DNA from 3 places in the Pseudoduganella sp. genome. Region 1 is predicted to be linked to each of the others. Evidence: riboswitches for the same ligand, from Rfam matches in the RefSeq annotation. Region 1 holds a riboswitch; each other region holds the start of a gene.
What was found. Region 1 has a riboswitch for glycine ahead of gcvT (glycine cleavage system aminomethyltransferase GcvT). Riboswitches for the same ligand answer to the same signal wherever they lie in the genome.

Region 2: another riboswitch for glycine. It lies ahead of ACE3TQ_RS19515 (D-amino acid dehydrogenase); the one in region 1 lies ahead of gcvT (glycine cleavage system aminomethyltransferase GcvT).
Region 3: another riboswitch for glycine. It lies ahead of ACE3TQ_RS23285 (hypothetical protein); the one in region 1 lies ahead of gcvT (glycine cleavage system aminomethyltransferase GcvT).

The regions. Positions count from the first base shown of each region.
Region 1 is NZ_JAYSCO010000041.1:2,313-8,242, reverse strand. Features, by position in the region: gene ACE3TQ_RS18095 (DUF1631 family protein) at 1-1,545, opposite strand, end outside; gene ACE3TQ_RS18090 (hypothetical protein) at 1,772-1,939, shown strand; gene ACE3TQ_RS18085 (ATP-dependent Clp protease proteolytic subunit) at 1,989-2,540, opposite strand; gene ACE3TQ_RS18080 (DUF4351 domain-containing protein) at 2,610-3,668, opposite strand; glycine riboswitch at 3,749-3,834, shown strand; glycine riboswitch at 3,840-3,944, shown strand; gene gcvT (glycine cleavage system aminomethyltransferase GcvT) at 3,991-5,109, shown strand; gene gcvH (glycine cleavage system protein GcvH) at 5,148-5,528, shown strand; partial or broken gene gcvP (aminomethyl-transferring glycine dehydrogenase) at 5,594-5,930, shown strand, end outside.
Region 2 is NZ_JAYSCO010000047.1:36,641-42,570, forward strand. Features, by position in the region: gene ACE3TQ_RS19495 (efflux RND transporter permease subunit) at 1-1,126, opposite strand, end outside; gene ACE3TQ_RS19500 (efflux RND transporter periplasmic adaptor subunit) at 1,139-2,329, opposite strand; gene tal (transaldolase) at 2,451-3,380, opposite strand; gene ACE3TQ_RS19510 (hypothetical protein) at 3,502-3,876, shown strand; glycine riboswitch at 3,913-3,999, shown strand; gene ACE3TQ_RS19515 (D-amino acid dehydrogenase) at 4,028-5,428, shown strand; gene ACE3TQ_RS19520 (diguanylate cyclase domain-containing protein) at 5,438-5,930, opposite strand, start outside.
Region 3 is NZ_JAYSCO010000069.1:21,293-27,222, reverse strand. Features, by position in the region: gene ACE3TQ_RS23305 (DUF6493 family protein) at 1-924, shown strand, start outside; gene ACE3TQ_RS23300 (hypothetical protein) at 949-1,233, opposite strand; gene ACE3TQ_RS23295 (metallophosphoesterase) at 1,439-2,752, shown strand; gene ACE3TQ_RS23290 (C39 family peptidase) at 2,768-3,349, opposite strand; gene ACE3TQ_RS23285 (hypothetical protein) at 3,362-4,006, opposite strand; glycine riboswitch at 4,157-4,252, opposite strand; gene ACE3TQ_RS23280 (ABC transporter substrate-binding protein) at 4,424-5,647, shown strand; gene ACE3TQ_RS23275 (carbohydrate ABC transporter permease) at 5,663-5,930, shown strand, end outside.

The DNA of each region.
Region 1 (5,930 bases):
AAAGCCAGGGCCCGACATCGCGCCCGCGCCGGCCGCGATCCCGCCAGCCACAGCCTGGCCCGCGACGGCGCCACCGCCCACAAAGCCGCCGGCCGGCATGGCGCCGCCTTCGGCACTGGCAAAGACGGCCCCTTGCGGCACGCCGCGCTGCAGCTGTGCCAGGAAATTCATCAATGGCTCTTTGGCCGACATCAGGGAGGCGCGCTGTGCAGCCTCATTGTTGGCGCCACCATGGAAGCCCTGGGCCGCGCCCTGGGTCCAGCCGCCTGGCGGCACCGCCACGCCGCCCGGTACGCCCGGCACGGCTACGCCAGACAGCATACCCACGCCAGCGCCAGCCGGCATGGCGCCAGCGCCGGCACCCGCCGGCATGACGCCGCCGGCAACCAGCGGCATGCCGCTCATCACGCCGGCCGCCGGAGGCAGTGCGCTCCCGCCGCCAGCCATCATCGGCATCGCGCCGCCCGCAGCCGGCATTGCCACGGCACCCGGCATCATTGGCACCCCGCCCGGCACCGCCACGCCCGCAGGCATCGCACCCGGCGCCATCATGGGCATGCCGGCGGTGGCAAATCCTGGCGCCGGCGTGACCGGGGTGGACGCACCGAGCGCCGGTGCGGCGCCGGTGCCAAGCGCGCTGGCCGCCGCGGTGTGGGCTGGCGTGCCATACAGGCCGGGCGCCACATTCATGGTCGGCAGCGACAGGTCCAGGTCGCCGAGCTGGTCGAAACCGGTCGGCGATGGCTTGCCGGACGGCGCATCGCCTGCGCCGGCGAAGAACTGGCGCAGCTGTTCGGCCAGCGCCGCCTGCTGGTTCTTTTTGCGGTTCGGCGCTTGCGAAGCGTCATGCGAATCGGCGCGACGCGACTTGTGCTTTTCCACCGAGCCAGGGCCGACACCCTTGCGTTCCAGCGCCAGGTTCAGGTCCTCCAGCATCGGCGCGAAGTTGAAGAACTCGTCCGGCTTGTAAAAGCCCTGCACCAGCTCGTTCGACTCCTCATCCTTCACGAAATCCATCCAGGCCTGCTGGAAGGCGCCGAGGAAGACCTCGGGCCGGAAGGGGTTCTGGTTGATCCGCAGGATGTCGCGGTCGAGCAGGAAGGCCAGCCGCACGTTCAGCGTCGCCAGCGCATCGGAATATTTGACCTCAAAGGCTTTGCTGAAGCCGCCCATGGTGACCTTGGTGTCCATTTCTTCCATGGAAACCAGGGACAGCGGCTCGGCCAGCTTGCGCACCTGGGCCTTCTGGCCCGGCGCCAGCTGGGCGATCTCGTGGCGCAGGTCGCTCTCCAGCTGCTTGGCAAACAGGCCGAGGAAGGCGTAATGGTCGGTGCGCAGCAGGTTGCCCGAGCGCAGGCGCGCCTGCAGGTCTTTCAAGTCACCCGCATCGGTCACATCCACCAGGCGCGCGGCCCAGCTCGTGGACAGTTCGTTGAACTGTTCGCTGATGTGCTTGTTCACCAGGCTGATCAGGTTTTCCAGAAGCGCATGCCGCGGCGTGACCGCTTTTTTAGGCGCCGCAGATGATGGGTTTTCTGGAATCATGATTGAACCTGACTTTGAGGGTTATCCATATTGTCGCAGATTATTGCCACGTGGCAATACACAAAAGCAAAGAAACGCTAAATATTTACGCAAAAGTTGCACACAGTTGCGTTTACACCAACAAAGTGCAAGGCCTAGTCCTACAAGGCCTGCGCTTGTATTCCGATACACCTTTACTATTGCACAAAGCATGATGAAGCTCCCATCCTTTTGAAAGGGAGCTGTCATGAAATCGAAGCAAAAATCCAGCAAGCAGGGTTCGAGTTCCGGCACCCGCCAGTCGGCCGACCAGGGATCGCGCTCGGGCGCACAGCAGGCCAATGAGCAGTCGGATACCGGCCGCCAGGCCAAGACCGACAAGAAAACGCCCGCCAGCCGCAGCGGAAAGCGCTGATTGACTGGCGCCGGCCACGGCCTGGCAGATCCCTGCCAGGCCCTTTGCCTTATATATTGGTGACGCGCTTGCCCTTGGGCGGGCGGAAGTCGGCCACTTCGTTGATCAGGCCCACTTTGGCCGCATCGGTGGCGGTCAGGTGCAGGTCCGAATAGGCGTGGATGTTCCAGTGTTCGTCCGTCAACTGGACATGCTTGCGCAGGATCGCCTCGGTGCGGGCATCGTCCGCCTGCAAGCCTTCCACGATAATGCGCAGCGCGTCGGGCCGGGCGCCATGCGGCGCGCTGGCATGCGATTTGTGCACCATGAAGCGCGCGGTTTCGCTGGCATAGCGCTCACTCCCCGACAGGAACAGGATTACCGCAATCGACGCCACCGCCCCACCGTTATAGGTGATGATCTTGATCGGCAGGTTGCGCAGGTAGTTGTGCAGGCACAGGCCATCGCTGACGTAGCCGCCGTTGGACTGGATCAGGATATGGGCGGTTTCAATGCCGTCTTCCGTCATGTCCGCCACCGCATCAAAGACGCGGTGCACCATGTCGCTGTTCACGTCACCGGACAGGGTAAACCAGGCCGCCTTGTCTTCTTTTTCGCTCATGGTCGCTCCACTTATGGCTATGGATGGAAAGGCCATTCTAGCGCAGGCGCGCTCCTTGCTACGCCCGCATCACTCCTCCGTGACTTCGGCCAGCGTCCCTGCCCCTACGGCCCGGCGCACCCAACGCGACAATTGCTCATGCGACGCTCCTTGCAGCCGCTGCCGCACGACCTCCGGCAGCGGACCGAAACGCAAGGAAAGGAACTCTTCCAGCATCTGGCGCCGCCCCTCAAGCTGACCGTCTCGCAGCCCTGCTTGCCTGCCCTCTTGCCTGCCCTCTTGCCTGCCCTCTTGCCGGCCCTCCTGCAGGCCAGCTTGCCTGCCCTCTTGCCGCCCCTCATGCAAGCCGATTTGCCAACCCTCCTGGCGCCCCTCAAGCAGCCCCTGCTGCCGCCCCTCGCGCACCATACTATGAACATAAGGCATTTTCGTACTCCTTTCCAAGTCTCGCAGGAAGTCTCGATAGCTCGCCTCCTGCTCACTGGGTAGCCGCATCAACCAGTCTAGTACATTGAGAAAATCGAGGATGCGCTGCTGCCCCCACCCCAGGCCATACGCACGGCGTGTCAGGAGCGTCTTCACGACAAGACGCGCCGCCGGATTACGCTTGGTGCGCATGGTCGCAAAATGCGCCTCGGCAAACAGGGCAAAGAAGTTCGCCGCCAGCCCCGGCGCCACAGGAACGAAGTCCAGCAGCTTCACCACATTGAACTCAAAGCGCACCCTTGTCCCCCATACATCCCAGGAAAAGTCGCTCGGCCGCCAGCGCGGGCTGCGGTCAGCCAGCACAGCAATGCTGAACACCGGAGCAGCATACCGGTCGAACAGGCGCCCCCAACAGGTGAACATACGCTCCGCAAACCCGCGCTGCCGCGACAGCTGGATCTCGATATGGATAAACATCTCGCGCCCATCGCGCAACTGCACACGCACCAGCTTGTCCAACCGCCGCAAGCCCGTCTTTGCGTCACGCACCACCTGGCGCAATTCCTGGTCGCGGAATTCCGGCTCCACCGACCAGTCGATTTCTGCAGCCAACCCTGGGCAAAACAGCATAATAAAATCCCAGATATACCGTTCGAGACCGGCCTTCCAAGGGTTGTCATAGTCGTCATTTAGCGTTTCCATGCCCCTTTGACCAGCGTCCCGGCGCCGAGTTCCCACCAGCCCGCAAGATTGACTTTATTGCCCTCCTGTCATATAGTCCCAAGTCTTGATCGGGAGAGACCAGCACAGGCTGGCGCCGAAGGGGCATAACCCAGAAACTCTCAGGCAAAAGGACCGGTCAGGGGCCCGATAGGGCTGAACTCTGGAGAGCGGCCCGCCACAGCGCAGGGCCCACCGAAGGGGCGTGCGGGAATACCTTCCCGCTATCTCTCAGGTACCAAGGACAGAGGGGTAGGCGAAATTACGTTCAGTTAACACCCTACTCTTAAGGCCCGAGGTATCAATGACGCTCAAAGCAACCCCACTCAATAACGCTCATCGTGCCCTCGGCGCCCGTATGGTCGACTTCGGCGGCTGGGACATGCCGGTCAACTACGGCTCCCAGATCGAAGAACACCACGCCGTGCGCACCGACGTCGGCATGTTCGACGTGGCCCACATGTGCGTGGTGGACCTGAAAGGCGCGAACGTGCGCTCCTTCCTGCGCGGCCTGATCGCCAACAACGTCGACAAGCTGCAGGTATCGGGCAAGGCCCTGTACTCCTGCATGCTGACCCCGGAAGGCACCGTCATCGACGACCTGATCGTCTACTTCATCAACGAAGAATGGTTCCGCCTGGTGGTCAACGCCGGCACCGCTGAAAAAGACGTGGCCTGGATGAACCAGCAGAACGCCGCCACCGGCGCCGGCATCACCATCACCCAGCGCCGCGACGGCGAAGGCGCGATGGCCCTGATCGCCGTGCAAGGCCCGAACGCCCGCGCCAAGGTATGGGAAGTGATCCCTGAAGCGAAGGCGCCAACCGCCGAAATGAAACCATTCAACGTAGCGCTGGTGCCAAGCACCGCCTTCGGCGAAGCCATGGTGGCCCGCACCGGCTACACCGGTGAAGACGGTTTCGAAATCGGCGTGCCAGCCGACCAGGCTGAAAAACTGTGGAACGCCCTGAACGCCGCCGGCGTGAAGCCTGCAGGCCTGGGCGCGCGCGACACCCTGCGCCTGGAAGCCGGCATGAACCTGTACGGCCAGGACATGGACGAAACCGTGAACCCCCTGGACGCCGGCCTGGCCTGGACCATCGACCTGGTGGCCGAGCGCGACTTCATCGGCAAAGCGGCCCTGCAAGCCAAAGGCCAGAACGCCCAGTTCGTGGGCCTGATCCTGCGCGAAAAAGGCGGCGTGCTGCGCGCCCACCAGAAAGTCATCGCCGCCAACGGCGAAGCAGGCGAAATCACCTCCGGCACCTTCTCCCCGACCATGCAACAGGCGATCGCGCTGGCGCGCGTGCCGATGGGCGTGCAGGTCGGCGACACCGTGCACGTTGAGATCCGCGACAAGAAGCTGGCTGCCACCGTGGTCAAGCTGCCTTTCGTCCGTAACGGTAAAATCCTGGTTGCTTGACCAGAAACTGAACAACATCACCTAGCCTTGGAGCCAATATGAGCAACATTCCAGCAGACCTGAAGTACACCGAGTCCCACGAGTGGGTACGCGCTGAAGCAGACGGCACCGTGACCGTCGGCATTACCGCCTTCGCGCAAGACGCACTGGGCGACATCGTGTTCGTCGAGCTGCCGAAAGTCGGCCAGACCTACGACGCCGGCGCCGACGCCGCCGTGGTGGAATCGGTCAAAGCCGCATCCGACATCTACGCACCGATCGCCGGTGAAGTGGTGGCCGTGAACGAAGACGTGGCCGGCGCACCAGAGTCGATCAACGCCGACGCCTACGCTGCCTGGCTGTTCAAGATCAAGCCAAGCGATGCCGGCGCCATCAACGGCCTGCTGGACGCAGCAGCCTACGGCAAAGTAGCACAGTAAACACCGCATCATCGGGCCGGCTCCATGCCGGCCCTTTCCACATTCTGGCCAAGAGATTTTTCACCATGACCCGCACCAGCCTGACCCAACTTGAAGCCCGCGATGCCTTCATCGCCCGCCACATCGGCCCGGACGCCAACGAACAGCAGCAAATGCTGGACGTTCTCGGCTACGCCACCCGCGCCGCCCTGATCGATGCCATCGTCCCGCCGGGCATCCGCAACAAGAACGAACTGCCACTGGGCCAGTTCTTCCAGCCGCTGCCGGAGAACGAAGCACTGGCCAAGCTGAAAGGCATCGCTTCCAAGAACAAGGTGCTGAAATCCCTGATCGGCCAGGGCTACTACAACGCCCACACCCCGGGCGTGATCCTGCGTAACATCTTCGAAAACCCAGCCTGGT
Region 2 (5,930 bases), on a different contig from region 1:
GCGCAATCGGCACCACGATGGTCGGGATCAGGGTGTAGCGGATGTTCTGCAGGAAGACGTACATCACCAGGAACACCAGCGCCACCGCTTCCAGCAGGGTCTTGACCACTTCCTCGATGGAGATCTTGACGAACAGCGAGGTGTCGTACGGCACGGTGTACTTCAGGCCGGGCGGGAAGTACTTCTGCAGCTCGTCCATTTTCTCGCGCACGATGGTGGCGGTGGCCAGTGCATTGCCGGTCAGCGACTGCTGCACGGCGATGGCGACGAACGGTTCGCCGTTCAGGCGCGCGCTGACGCGGTAGCTGGCGCCGCCCAGCTCCAGGCGGGCCACGTCGCGCAGGCGGACCAGCGAGCCGTCGCGGTTGGCGCGCAGCACGATCTTGCCGAACTCCTCCACCGAGCTCAGTTGGCCGGTCACCACCACCGGCGCGAACCAGGTCTGGGCGCGCGGGTTGGGCAGGTCGCCCACCGTGCCGGCCGCCACCTGCGCGTTTTGCTGGCGGATGGCCGTGGTGACGTCGCCCATATTGAGCTTGTAGCCGGTCAGCTTGTCGGGATCGACCCAGACCCGCATCGAGCGTTCGGTGCCGAACAGTTCGGCCTGGCCGACGCCGGGCAGGCGCTTGATCTCGTTGACCACGTTGCGCGCCAGGTAGTCGCCGATGGCCGTGGTGTCCATGCTGCCGTCGGTGGAGGAGGCGCCGACGAACATCAGGATGTTGGAGCGCGCCTTGTTGACCTGCACGCCCTGCTGGATCACCGCCTGCGGCAGGCGCGATTCGACGCGCTTGATGCGGTTCTGCACGTCCACCGCCGCCAGGTCGGGATTGGTGCCGGGCTGGAAGGTGACGGTGATGCTGACCGAGCCGTTCGAGTCGCTCTGCGATTCAACGTATTGCAGGCCGTCGGCGCCGTTCATCTCCTGCTCGATGACCGAGGTGACGGCGTCGTCCAGCACCTGGGCCGAGGCGCCCGGGTAGGCGGCGCTGATGACGATGGATGGCGGTGCGATGGTCGGGTATTGCGCCACCGGCAGCACGGTGATCGCCAGCGCCCCGCCGAGCAGGATGAAGAGGGCGATCACCCACGCGAAGACGGGGCGGTCGATGAAGAATTTTGCCATGGGGCGGCCCCTTTATTTGGCCGCCGGGGCGGATGCGGCAGGCGCACTGCCTGCGGGGCCGCCTGCCGGGCCTTTCCACGGCACCGGGTTGACGGTACCGCCCGGCTTGGTCTTCTGGAAGCCTTCCACGATGACGCGCTCGCCGCCCTTCAGGCCGGAGCTGACCACCCAGCTGCCGCCGGCCGCCGCGTCGGCCTTGACCGGCACCGAGGACACCTTGTTGTCGCTGCCCACCACCAGCACCGACGCGCCTTCCGCGCCGCGCACCACGGCCTGCTGCGGCACCGTGATGGCGGCCTCGTTCACGCCTTGCTCCAGGCGCGCCCGCACGTACATGCCCGGCAGCAGGATGCGCTCGGGGTTGGGGAATTCGGCGCGCATCGACACTGCGCCGGACGATTCGTCCACCGCCACATCGGAGAACAGCAGCTTGCCGGCGCGCGGGTATTCCTGCCCATCCTCGGTCAGCAGGGTGACGCGCGCCTGGTCCTTGCCGGCGCTCTTCAACGTGCCCTTGGCCAGCGCCTGTTTCAGGCGCAGCAGCTCGGCCGAGGACTGGGTGATGGTGACGTAGATCGGGTCGAGCTGCTGCACGGTGGCCATCGGCGTCGCCTCGTTCTGGCCCACCAGGGCGCCCTCGGTCACCAGCGCGCGCCCGACGCGGCCCGAGATCGGCGCCGTCACGGTGGCGTAGCCCAGGGTCAGGCCGGCATTCTTGCGCGCCGCGCGCGCCGACTGCAGCTCGGCGCCGGCCTGCTTCTGCGCCGTCAGCGCGTCGTCGTACTCCTGCTGGCTGACCGCCTGCGCCGCCAGCAGCGGCTTGTAGCGCCTGGCTTTCAGCTCGGCCTGGGCCAGGTTGGCTTCGGCGCGCGCCACCGCGGCATCGGCGCTTTCCACGTTGGCCTGGAACTGCGCCGGGTCGATGCGGAACAGCACCTCGCCCGCCCGCACGTCGCCGCCCTCCTTGAACACCCGCTGCAGCACGATGCCGGGCGTGCGCGCGCGTACCTGGGCGATGCGCGAGGCCTCGACGCGGCCGGGCAGCTCATTGGTGACAGTGACGGCGCCGGCGCTGGCGGTGATGACGGAAACAGTGGGCGGGGGCGGGGGGCCGTTGCTGGCGTCTTTCTTGTTGCCGCAGGCTGCCAGGATAAGCGACAGGGCGGCTGCCGCCAGGGGCAGGGAGCGCGATACAGGTTTCATTGGGCGTCTCTTCTTGTGGAGTGGGACTGCGCCGAAAATTGTATAACACTGTTAATTGTAACGTTTTGTATAGCAAAAAAGGGCGCCGCAGCGCCCTTTTTCCCTATGCGGCAGGCAGCGCTTAGCGCATGGCCGAGATCATCTGCTTCAGCTTGTTGGAGTCGGCCACGAAGGCGCGGATGCCTTCGGCCAGCTTCTCGGTCGCCATGGCGTCTTCGTTCAGCATGAAGCGGAAGGTCTTCTCGTCCACCGAGATCTTGACCGCCGTGCCGGAATCGGCCGGGTTCAGCTTGCGCTCGACCGGAGCCTGGGTGTCAGCCAGCTTTTGCAGCAGGTCCGGCGAAATGGTCAGCAGGTCGCAGCCCGCCAGTTCCAGGATCTGGCCGGTGTTGCGGAAGGACGCGCCCATCACTTCGGTCTTGTAGCCGAACTTGCGGTAGTAGTTGTAGATGCGCTTGACCGACTGCACGCCCGGATCTTCGGCGCCCTGGTAGTCGATGCCGGTGGACTTCTTGTACCAGTCGTAGATGCGGCCGACGAACGGGGAGATCAGCTGCGAACCCGCTTCCGCGCAGGCGATCGCCTGGCACAGGGAGAACAGCAGGGTCATATTGGTGCGGATGCCTTCCTTCTCCAGCTGCTCGGAGGCGCGGATGCCCTCCCAGGTGGAGGCGATCTTGATCAGCACGCGCTCGCGCGGGATGCCGGCCTTTTCGTACAGCGCGATCAGCTCGCGGCCCTTGGCCACGTTGCCGGCCACGTCGAAGGACAGGGCGGCGTCGATCTCGGTCGAGACGCGGCCCGGCACGTACTTCAGGATCTCGGTGCCGAAGGCGATCAGCAGCTTGTCGATGATGTCGCCGGTGGTGGCGTTCGGGTTGTCGCGCACGGCTTTTTCCAGCAGCGGCTTGTACTCGTCCTTCTGCACCGCCTTCAGGATCAGGGAAGGGTTGGTGGTGGCGTCCTGCGGCGCGTAGGCCTTGATCGACTGGAAGTCGCCGGTGTCGGCAACGACAGTGGTGAATTTCTTGAGTTGTTCGAGCTGGTTCATTGCTGTCCTGGAAACGGTTGGGACCAAAAAAACCTATTGTACTAAATCGGCGCGGCTGTCTATGTTGCGTTTAGAATTAGTGGTATTGGTATTTTCATATCTCATGTCTGGGGAGGCCGCCATGGTTTTGGCTATTGTTGGAGCGCTGCTGCTGGCGCTCGGTTTGTTTTCCGGCGCCGCGCTGGTGTTGTCGCAGCTGGGCGTGGGCGGATTGTCGGCCAGCGCCTCGCTGTGGGTGATGTTCCCGCTGTTTAGCGTGACCGGCTACCTGATGTTCGCCACCGGCGCGCGCGTGGCCAACTTCCGCCTGCTGTCGTTCTCCGTCTCGGTGGCCTTGCTGCTGCTGGCGCTGGGCTGCGCGGCGGTGCTGGTGGCCGACGCCACCGCCCTCATGGCGCTGCAGGGCGGCACCGGCGCGCTGTGGTACGTGCTGCTGATCGCCGGCGTGCTGGGCGCCACCGGCGCCGCCTCGCACGGCAAGGTAGCCGTTCAATAAGAACGGTGGTATGCTGCAGGCCATTAGTTAAAAACTAACGCCAAATCGGGAGAGTTCAGCACAGCTGGCGCCGAAGGAGCAACCACCCCGGAATCTCTCAGGCCACCGGACCGACCAGGCGCAGTACAACTCTGAAGAGTTGCCGGATGCAGTGCCATCCGGCGCACCGAAGGAGCAAGCGGCAGGCGCCGATCGCGCCACGCCGCGAATCTCTCAGGTTCCGTACAGAGGGGGTGTTCGCCGCGCGCGTTGCGCGGCGTCCAACCCCTTTTTGCACTGGGATCGGAACCCCGACATGAAATCAATCGCAGTTATCGGCGGCGGCATCACCGGCGTCACGAGCGCTTACGCCCTGGCGCGGCGCGGCCTGGACGTCACCCTGTTCGAACGCCATCGCTATCCCGCCATGGAAACCTCGTTCGCCAACGGCGGCCAGCTGTCGGCCTCCAACGCGGAGGTATGGAACAGCTGGGGCACGGTGGCCAAAGGCCTGAAGTGGATGCTGCGCAGCGATGCGCCGCTGCTGGTCAATCCGCGGCCGGACTGGCACAAGCTGTCCTGGTTCGCCGAATTCCTGGCCGCCATTCCCCGCTACGAAGCGAACACCGTCGCCAGCGCGCGCCTGGCCATCGCGGCGCGCCAGCACCTGTTCGGCTGGGCGCGTGAGGAAGGCATCCAGTTCGACGAAAAGCAGCAGGGCATCCTGCACATCTACCGCGACAAGGCCGGTTTCGAGCACGCGGCGCAGGTCAGCAAGCTGCTGGCGCAAGGCGGCCTGCAGCGGCGCGCCGTCACCCCGCTCGAGATGCAGGCGATTGAACCGACGCTGGCCGGCCGCTTCTACGGCGGCTTCTTCACCGAGAGCGACAGCACAGGCGATATCCACAAGTTCACGGTCGGCCTGGCGCAGGCGGCGCAGGCGCGCGGCGTGCAAATGCTGTGCGGCGCCGACGTGCGGCGGCTGGAGGCGGGGGAGGACGGCACGCGCGTCGCTTTCGCGATCGACGGTGTCGAGGAAGCGCGCCGCTTCGACGCCGTGGTGGTGTGCGCCGGCACGGCCAGCCGCGCCTTCGCCGCCATGCTGGGCGACCGCGTCAATGTGTATCCGGTGAAGGGCTACTCGATCACCGTCATGCTGGACGATGCGGCCAGCCGCGCCAGCGCCCCCAATGTCAGCCTGCTCGACGACGCCACCAAGCTGGTGAGCAGCCGCCTGGGCGCCGACCGCTTCCGCGTCGCCGGCACGGCCGAGTTCAATGGCTTCAACCGCGACATCCGCGCCGACCGCATCGCGCCGCTGGTGCAATGGGTGCAGCAATGCTTCCCCGGCGTCAGCACGCGCCAGGTGGTGCCGTGGGCCGGGCTGCGGCCAATGATGCCGGACCTGATGCCGCGCGTGGGGCCGGGCAAGCGGCCCGGCGTGTTCTACAACACCGGCCACGGCCACCTGGGCTGGACCATGTCGGCTGCCACGGCCGACCTCATCGCCGGGCAGGTACAGGCCGCGCTGGAATCCGGCGTGCAGCGGCGCCGGGCAGTGCTGGCGGCGTAAAGGCAGGCCTCAGCCGCGCGCCACCACCACGCGGTTGCGGCCCTCGTGCTTGGCGGTGTACAGCGCGCGGTCGGCCGCTTCCAGCAGCGCCTTTGCGTCGTTCAGGCGCTCCCGGTCGAAGCTGGCCACGCCGATGCTCAGGGTCACTTGCGGATGCACGGCCTTGGGCGCGTGCGCCATCTTCAGCGACTCCACGTAGGCGCGGATCACTTCCGCATGCTGGGCCGCCTGTTCCGCCGTGGTATCCGGCAGCACGGCGGCGAACTCCTCGCCGCCGTAGCGCGCCGCCAGGTCGGCCGGGCGCTGCAGGCGCGAAGCGAAGGCCTCCGCCACCAGGGTCAGGCAGGCATCGCCCTGCTGGTGGCCGAAATGGTCGTTATAGGCCTTGAAGGAGTCGATATCCATCAACAGCAGCGAGAGCGGATTGCCCTGGCGGTGGGCGCGCCGCAGCTCGCGATCCAGCGCTACGTCGAAATGGCGGCGGTTGGCGATGCCGGTCAAG
Region 3 (5,930 bases), on a different contig from region 1:
TTGCCCGTCACGCCGTTCAGCCAAGCCTTGTGCTACGCGTTGGGCGGGGAATGGCCGGCACAGCCGAATGAGGCATTATGCCTGGCAGCAGCCCGCATCCGCCATCCCGGTTCGGACGATCCTTTGGCATTGTTGGCCTTTGGTGCTGCGTTGCCGGATGGCGCCCTGGCCGCGCAAGTGGACCTTTATAACGAATTGGTTAAATGGGAGCGCGGCGATTTCTTCCGGCCCCGTGCCACTGTGCCTGCGCCCCAGCCACCGGTGGATGGCATCTTGCTTGCACCATACCGCTACCAAGGCTTTTGGAACGATTCAGAGGCGCTGATCCTTTTCGGCGCTTCGCTGTTCCCCTCCAGTCACGAAGCCGTGTATGCGGAGGCCCTGCCAGGACTGGCACAAAATCTCCAATACGCGGACGTGCAATGGCACCATGGCGCGTGGGTGCGCCTGCTCGGTGACCCGGTAACGGAAATGACGCCGGCCGCGACGAAGACGCTGGCACTTGCCTTGATGGGCAAGGATCCGGGCCGCCTTGCGCGGGCGGTCGACGCTTTCGTCGCGGCCAGCCTGGATGGGCGGCTTGATGTGGACGTGCTGGGCAGGGCTTTCCTGGACCTGATCCCGATGGAGTATTTCATGGCAGCGCGGCTTGCTGCCAGCCTGGCGATGGCCGCGGCGGCCGATCCCGGCATGCCGCCTGTCGTTTTGGCCTTGCTGGGACGGCTGTGCGCCGTGGCGCCAAGCGAAGTGCCGCGCGACATGGCGAAGCTGCTGCAATTGATGCAAGAGCTGGCGTTGCAGTACAGATTGCGCCCGCCTGCTACGGCCCTGGCTGCGCTGGAGCAGCTGCCGCTAAGCGGCAAAGCGCAAAGCGTCAGGCGCTCCCTGCTGGATGCGCTCGCAGCGAGCCACGGTTTGCCCTAGTTCGTCGCCCGGCCCCAGATCAGGTCAGAACGGCGACCAGGGCGCGCTGCCATCGCCATGCAGGTGCTGCAAGCCGAGGCGGCGCCGAGCCGGCGCTGCAGGATTCTCAAAACGCGTGGTATCGACCACCAAGTCGGCAAACTCCGCAAACTCGGGGAAGCACTGCTTGCCCACGCATTCCTTGATAATCGACGCTGGCAGATTCGGCACCACGACATCGTTCTTCAGCTTCACGCCGGGGAACAGGTATCCGACATCCGAGTTCCAGTAATAGGCGACGCGTTGCAGCGGCGTGCCCGGCGCAGGCATTTGCGGGAACAGGTGGCTGACAGAGTCCGCCGCGACTTTTTTTCAGGCCCGGGCCGGCCCAGTGGAACCACGATTTGGGGAACAGGGCGGCCGGTTTTGTGATGGCACGCATTTCCGCCAGCGGGAAATAAATCGATTCGCGTGCACGCGCACTGAGTGCCGAAACATCTTTTGCTTTTCCGGCAATGTTTGTTACTATTGTCAAATGAATATCAAAAAATCCCTGCGCCGGATCGCTTTCCTGCTGACCGGCATTCTCGTCCTGCTACTCGCGATTGCTGCCGTAGCCCTTTACAACTCCCGGCTTGAAGTCACGCCGAACGGCGTGCATAGCCGGCTTTATGTGCCGGTCAACAGCGAGAAATACGCCAAGGTCAGCATGTTCGCCGGCACGGGCGATGACGCCACGCTGCCGGGCTTCCTGGATGGGCCGGTGGTGCGCCGCGCTGCGGACGGCAGCTGGAATGCATCCTGGTTCTGCGAAGACCGGGCGCACCAGCAGCAGGCTGCCGACGCGCAGCTGGTGATCGAATGCGCCGGCAAGCGCAGTGTTTACCCGCTTGGCGCGGCAGTGGCGCCGTCCGTGGCGGGCGGTGTGCTGCCGATGCCCGGCAAAGTGGCTGTGCTGAGCGATATCGAGGGCAACCTGCCTTTCCTCGACGGTTCCCTGGCCAAGCTGGGCGTGACCGATGCCGCCGGCGCCTGGGCCTACGGCACGGGCCACCTGGTCATCGTGGGCGATGCGGTGGATCGCGGGCGCGAAGTCTTCGCTGTGCTGTGGCGCTTGTATGCGCTGGCGCAGGAAGCGCAGCGCGTCGGTGGCGGCGTGCATCTGCTGCTGGGCAATCACGAACAGTACATCCTGCGCGGGAACACGACGCGCGCCCACCTGGAACACTTGTATGCGCTGAACCACCTGGGCGGGCCGGTGGCGGCATTCTCCGGCGATACCGTGATCGGCGCCTGGCTGCGCGCGCAGCCAGTGGTGCTGCAGATGGGCAGCGTGCTGTTCACGCACGGCGGCATCAGCAAGGCGACGGCCGATAGCGGCCTGACGGTTCCGCAGCTGAACGAAGCCATGCGCAACTACTGGCGCGGCGCGCCGTCGGCCAAGCCGGCGCTGGACGCGGTGCTGGGGCAGGGCGGCGTAACCCAATACCGCGGCTACCTGGATGAGGCGGATGGCCTGGCCAGCGCCGAGGATGTGCAGCATGTGCTGAACCGCTTCGGCGCCAGCACGGTGGTGGTGGGGCATACCCTGGTCGACAAGGTGACCATGCTGCACGGCGGCCGGGTGATCGCGGTGGATGTGAATACCAACGAAGCCGCCGATGAGGCGCTGGTGTTCGAGGACGGCAAACCGCGCGTGGTGGCCGTGGTGGACCGCGGCCTGCCGCCGGAGCAGAAGGCGCGCGGCCAGCAGCGCGATTTCCGCTTTGCCGCCGCCGCCGACTGGCGTGCGCTGGCCAGCACGGCATGGCGCGCCGTCGAACTGGCGCGCCTGCCGCATCCGTATTAACCAAGGTTAAATGGCTTAGGGACTGACGTTCATGCGCTGCGTGTGGGTCCAGTTATGGTCCGATGCGCTGACGGCGGACGCGAAGGTGCGGTAGGTCTGTCCTTCGCCGGGCCACGGGTTCATGATGTAAATGTAGTTGGTGCCGTTATAGGTTTCATAGCCGCGGCCCACCATGATATGCCCGCCGCCATTGGTCCAGCCGTAGCGGATGACGAAGGGACGGTTGGCGTTGATCTCCGTGACCACCGAATTCCACGACAGGTAGTTGTTGATCGCGGTATTCGGCACGCCCCAGTTGGACAGGATGTTCTGCACGCTGCCCGAGCTGCCGTACATGCTGTTGGGGCGGTTGGCGTAGCTGTTCCAGTCGAAGGTGCCGTTGCCGCAGGCGTAGTTGATGCCGTAGGCCCAGTTCACGATCTGGCACTGGCTCGGCGTGCGGTTGTACACCGCCAGCACGGCCTTGCTCGACGCCGACCAGCACCACTGGCTGTGTTCCTGCGTCGTCAGCGGCACGTTCAGGGTGCGCCACTGCGCGAAAGCGGAGGGCAGGGCCAGTGCCAGCATGGCGCCGGCCAGGATTTTTGCGATGTTCATGTGTGTCCCTCCTTAGCGGAATGCTTCGACATTGGTTTTGACTGCGGCGCGCAGCGGCTCAAGCAGTTCGGCGCCATCGACCAGCTGGCTGCCGGCCTTCTTCAGCAGCAGCGATTCGCGTGCCGAATGCAGCGGCGCGAACTTGGCGCGGTCGACTTCCAGCAAGTCGGAGCGGGCCTGGTAGATGCGGATGAAACGCAGGTTGGAGCGCGCGCCGTTGCCATGCGCGTTGGCGGCGGCATCCACGTCCTTGGCCAGCACCGCGCCGCCATAGGCCACGGTTTCAAAGCGGCCGTTCACCTGCTGCACAGTGGCCAGCCCGATCGGCTTGCCGCGCAGGGAAATGACGAAGCGCCACTCGCCCGTGGGCCGGGCCAGCGCGGACAGGTCGCCGCGCGCCAGCAGCTCTTTCGGGTCGATGGTGTAGACCTGGAAGCCGTGGCTGACCGTGGCTTGCTTCAAGTCGCCGACATCGGTGATATCGAGCGGGAAGTCGGCCGGCGCGCTGCCGGGGCGTATGGCCTGCTGGTGCTCGGCGAATTGCACGAGGCCGCGTTTGGCAGCCTGCAAGGCCGCGCCGTTGTCTGCTTTTGCCAGGAACGGCACGGCCATCATCGCTGCGCAGGCAATGCGCAGCCAGAGTCGATGCGTATGCATGTGACTACTCCTCTGAAGGTTGATCAGATGTTGAAAGGTGCGTGGGATCGCCCCCTCTGTGCTGGACCTGAGAGTTTCACAGGCATGGCGGCCTGCTTGCTCCTTCGGTGCGCCAGCCTTGGAGCGCTGGCGGCTCTTCAGAGTTGTGAAAACACGCGACCGGTCCTTTGGCCTGAGAGATTCCGGGGGCGGGCTTGCTCCTTCGGCGTTGTCCATGGGTGGGACAAACTCTCCCGATCGCGCGGCCGGTATGCACCGGCAGCGAAATCAGCATAGCGCATGGATTTATACGGTTTCAATCGTTTTCCGCATGCCGTTGCGTTTTCGCCATTACTGTAGTTCCTGCTATCCTGTTGACACTTTCACAGGAAATTGGTAACGTTTCCAAAAAAGTCGCAGCACATAACAGGAGACACGATGTACAAGCAGTTATTCGCCTGCGCGCTGGCGCTGGGCGCCGCCCCAGTGCAGGCGGGCGGGCAGAGCGCGGAAGTGATCCACTGGTGGACCTCGGGCGGCGAATCGGCTGCCGTCAAGCAGCTGGCCAATGCCTATCGCGCAGCCGGCGGCAACTGGATCGACACGGCGATTGCCGGCGGCGACCAGGCGCGCGCCGTGACCCTGAACCGCATGGTGGGCGGCAAGGCGCCGACGGCGGCGCAGTTCAACATCTCCAAACAGTTCGTCGACATCGTGGACCAGGAAATGCTGGTGCCGCTGGACGACGTGGCGCGCCAGCAGCAGTGGGACAAGATGCTGCCGGAGCCGATCGTGAATGCCATCCGCATCGACGGCCATTACTACGCCATGCCGATGAATATCCATATGCAGACCTGGATCTGGTATTCCAAGGCGGCGTTCAGGAAAGCGGGCATCGAGAAGGAGCCGGCCAGCGTGGACGAACTGTTCGCTGCACTGGACAAGCTGAAAGCCGCCGGCCTGGTGCCGCTGGCGCACGGCGGCCAGGCGTGGCAGGAGCACATCCTGTTCGCCGCCATGCTGGCCAACATCGGCGGCCGCCAGCTCTACCTGCAGGTGCTGCGCGACCGCGACCAGCGCGCCATCAATTCCGAGGCGGTGCGCAAGGTGTTGCTGGCGTACAAGCGGCTGCAATCGTATGTCGATCCCGCCGCGCCGGGCCGCAACTGGAACGACGCCACCGCCATGCTGGTCAGCGGCAAGGCGGGCGTGCAGATCATGGGCGACTGGGCCAAGGGTGAATTCAGCAATGCGAAGATGGAGCCCGGCGTGCATTACGGCTGCATTCCCGGCCTGGGCGCGGCCGCGCCTTACCTGATCCAGGGCGACGCATTCGTGTTCCCGCGCTCGGACAAGGCGGACGTGCAGAAGGCGCAGAAACTGATGGCGACCGTGCTGCTGGCGCCCGCCACGCAAGCGAGCTTCAACAAGCTGAAAGGCTCGGTGCCGCCGCGCGTCGACGCCGACACCAGCCAGCTCGACGCCTGCGCGCGCGCCGGCGCCGCCATCATGCGCGACCGCAACCGCCAGGTGGGCGCGCCGGAAATCTACCTGACGCCCGACCAGAACGGCGCCGTGCAGGATGCGCTGACCGCGTACTGGAATACTTCCATGCCGGTGGAAAAGGCGCAGAAGGCGCTGGCCGCAGCGCTGAGGAATTAAGCGGTGCGCCGGGCCATGTCCTACGCAGCGCTGCTGCCGATGCTGCTGACGGTGTGCGTGGGCTACCTCGGCTCCTTCGCCTGGACCTTCTACGTATCGCTCACCAGCTCGCGCAGCATTGCCACCAGCAAGCTGGTCGGCCTGGCGCAGTACGAGCGCCTGTTCGGCAACGAGCGCTGGCTGCTGTCGCTGCACAACCTGGCCCTGTACGGCGTGCTGTTCATCGTGGCCTGCATGGTGATCGGCTTCCTGCTGGCGGCGGCGATCGACCGCCAGGTGGCGG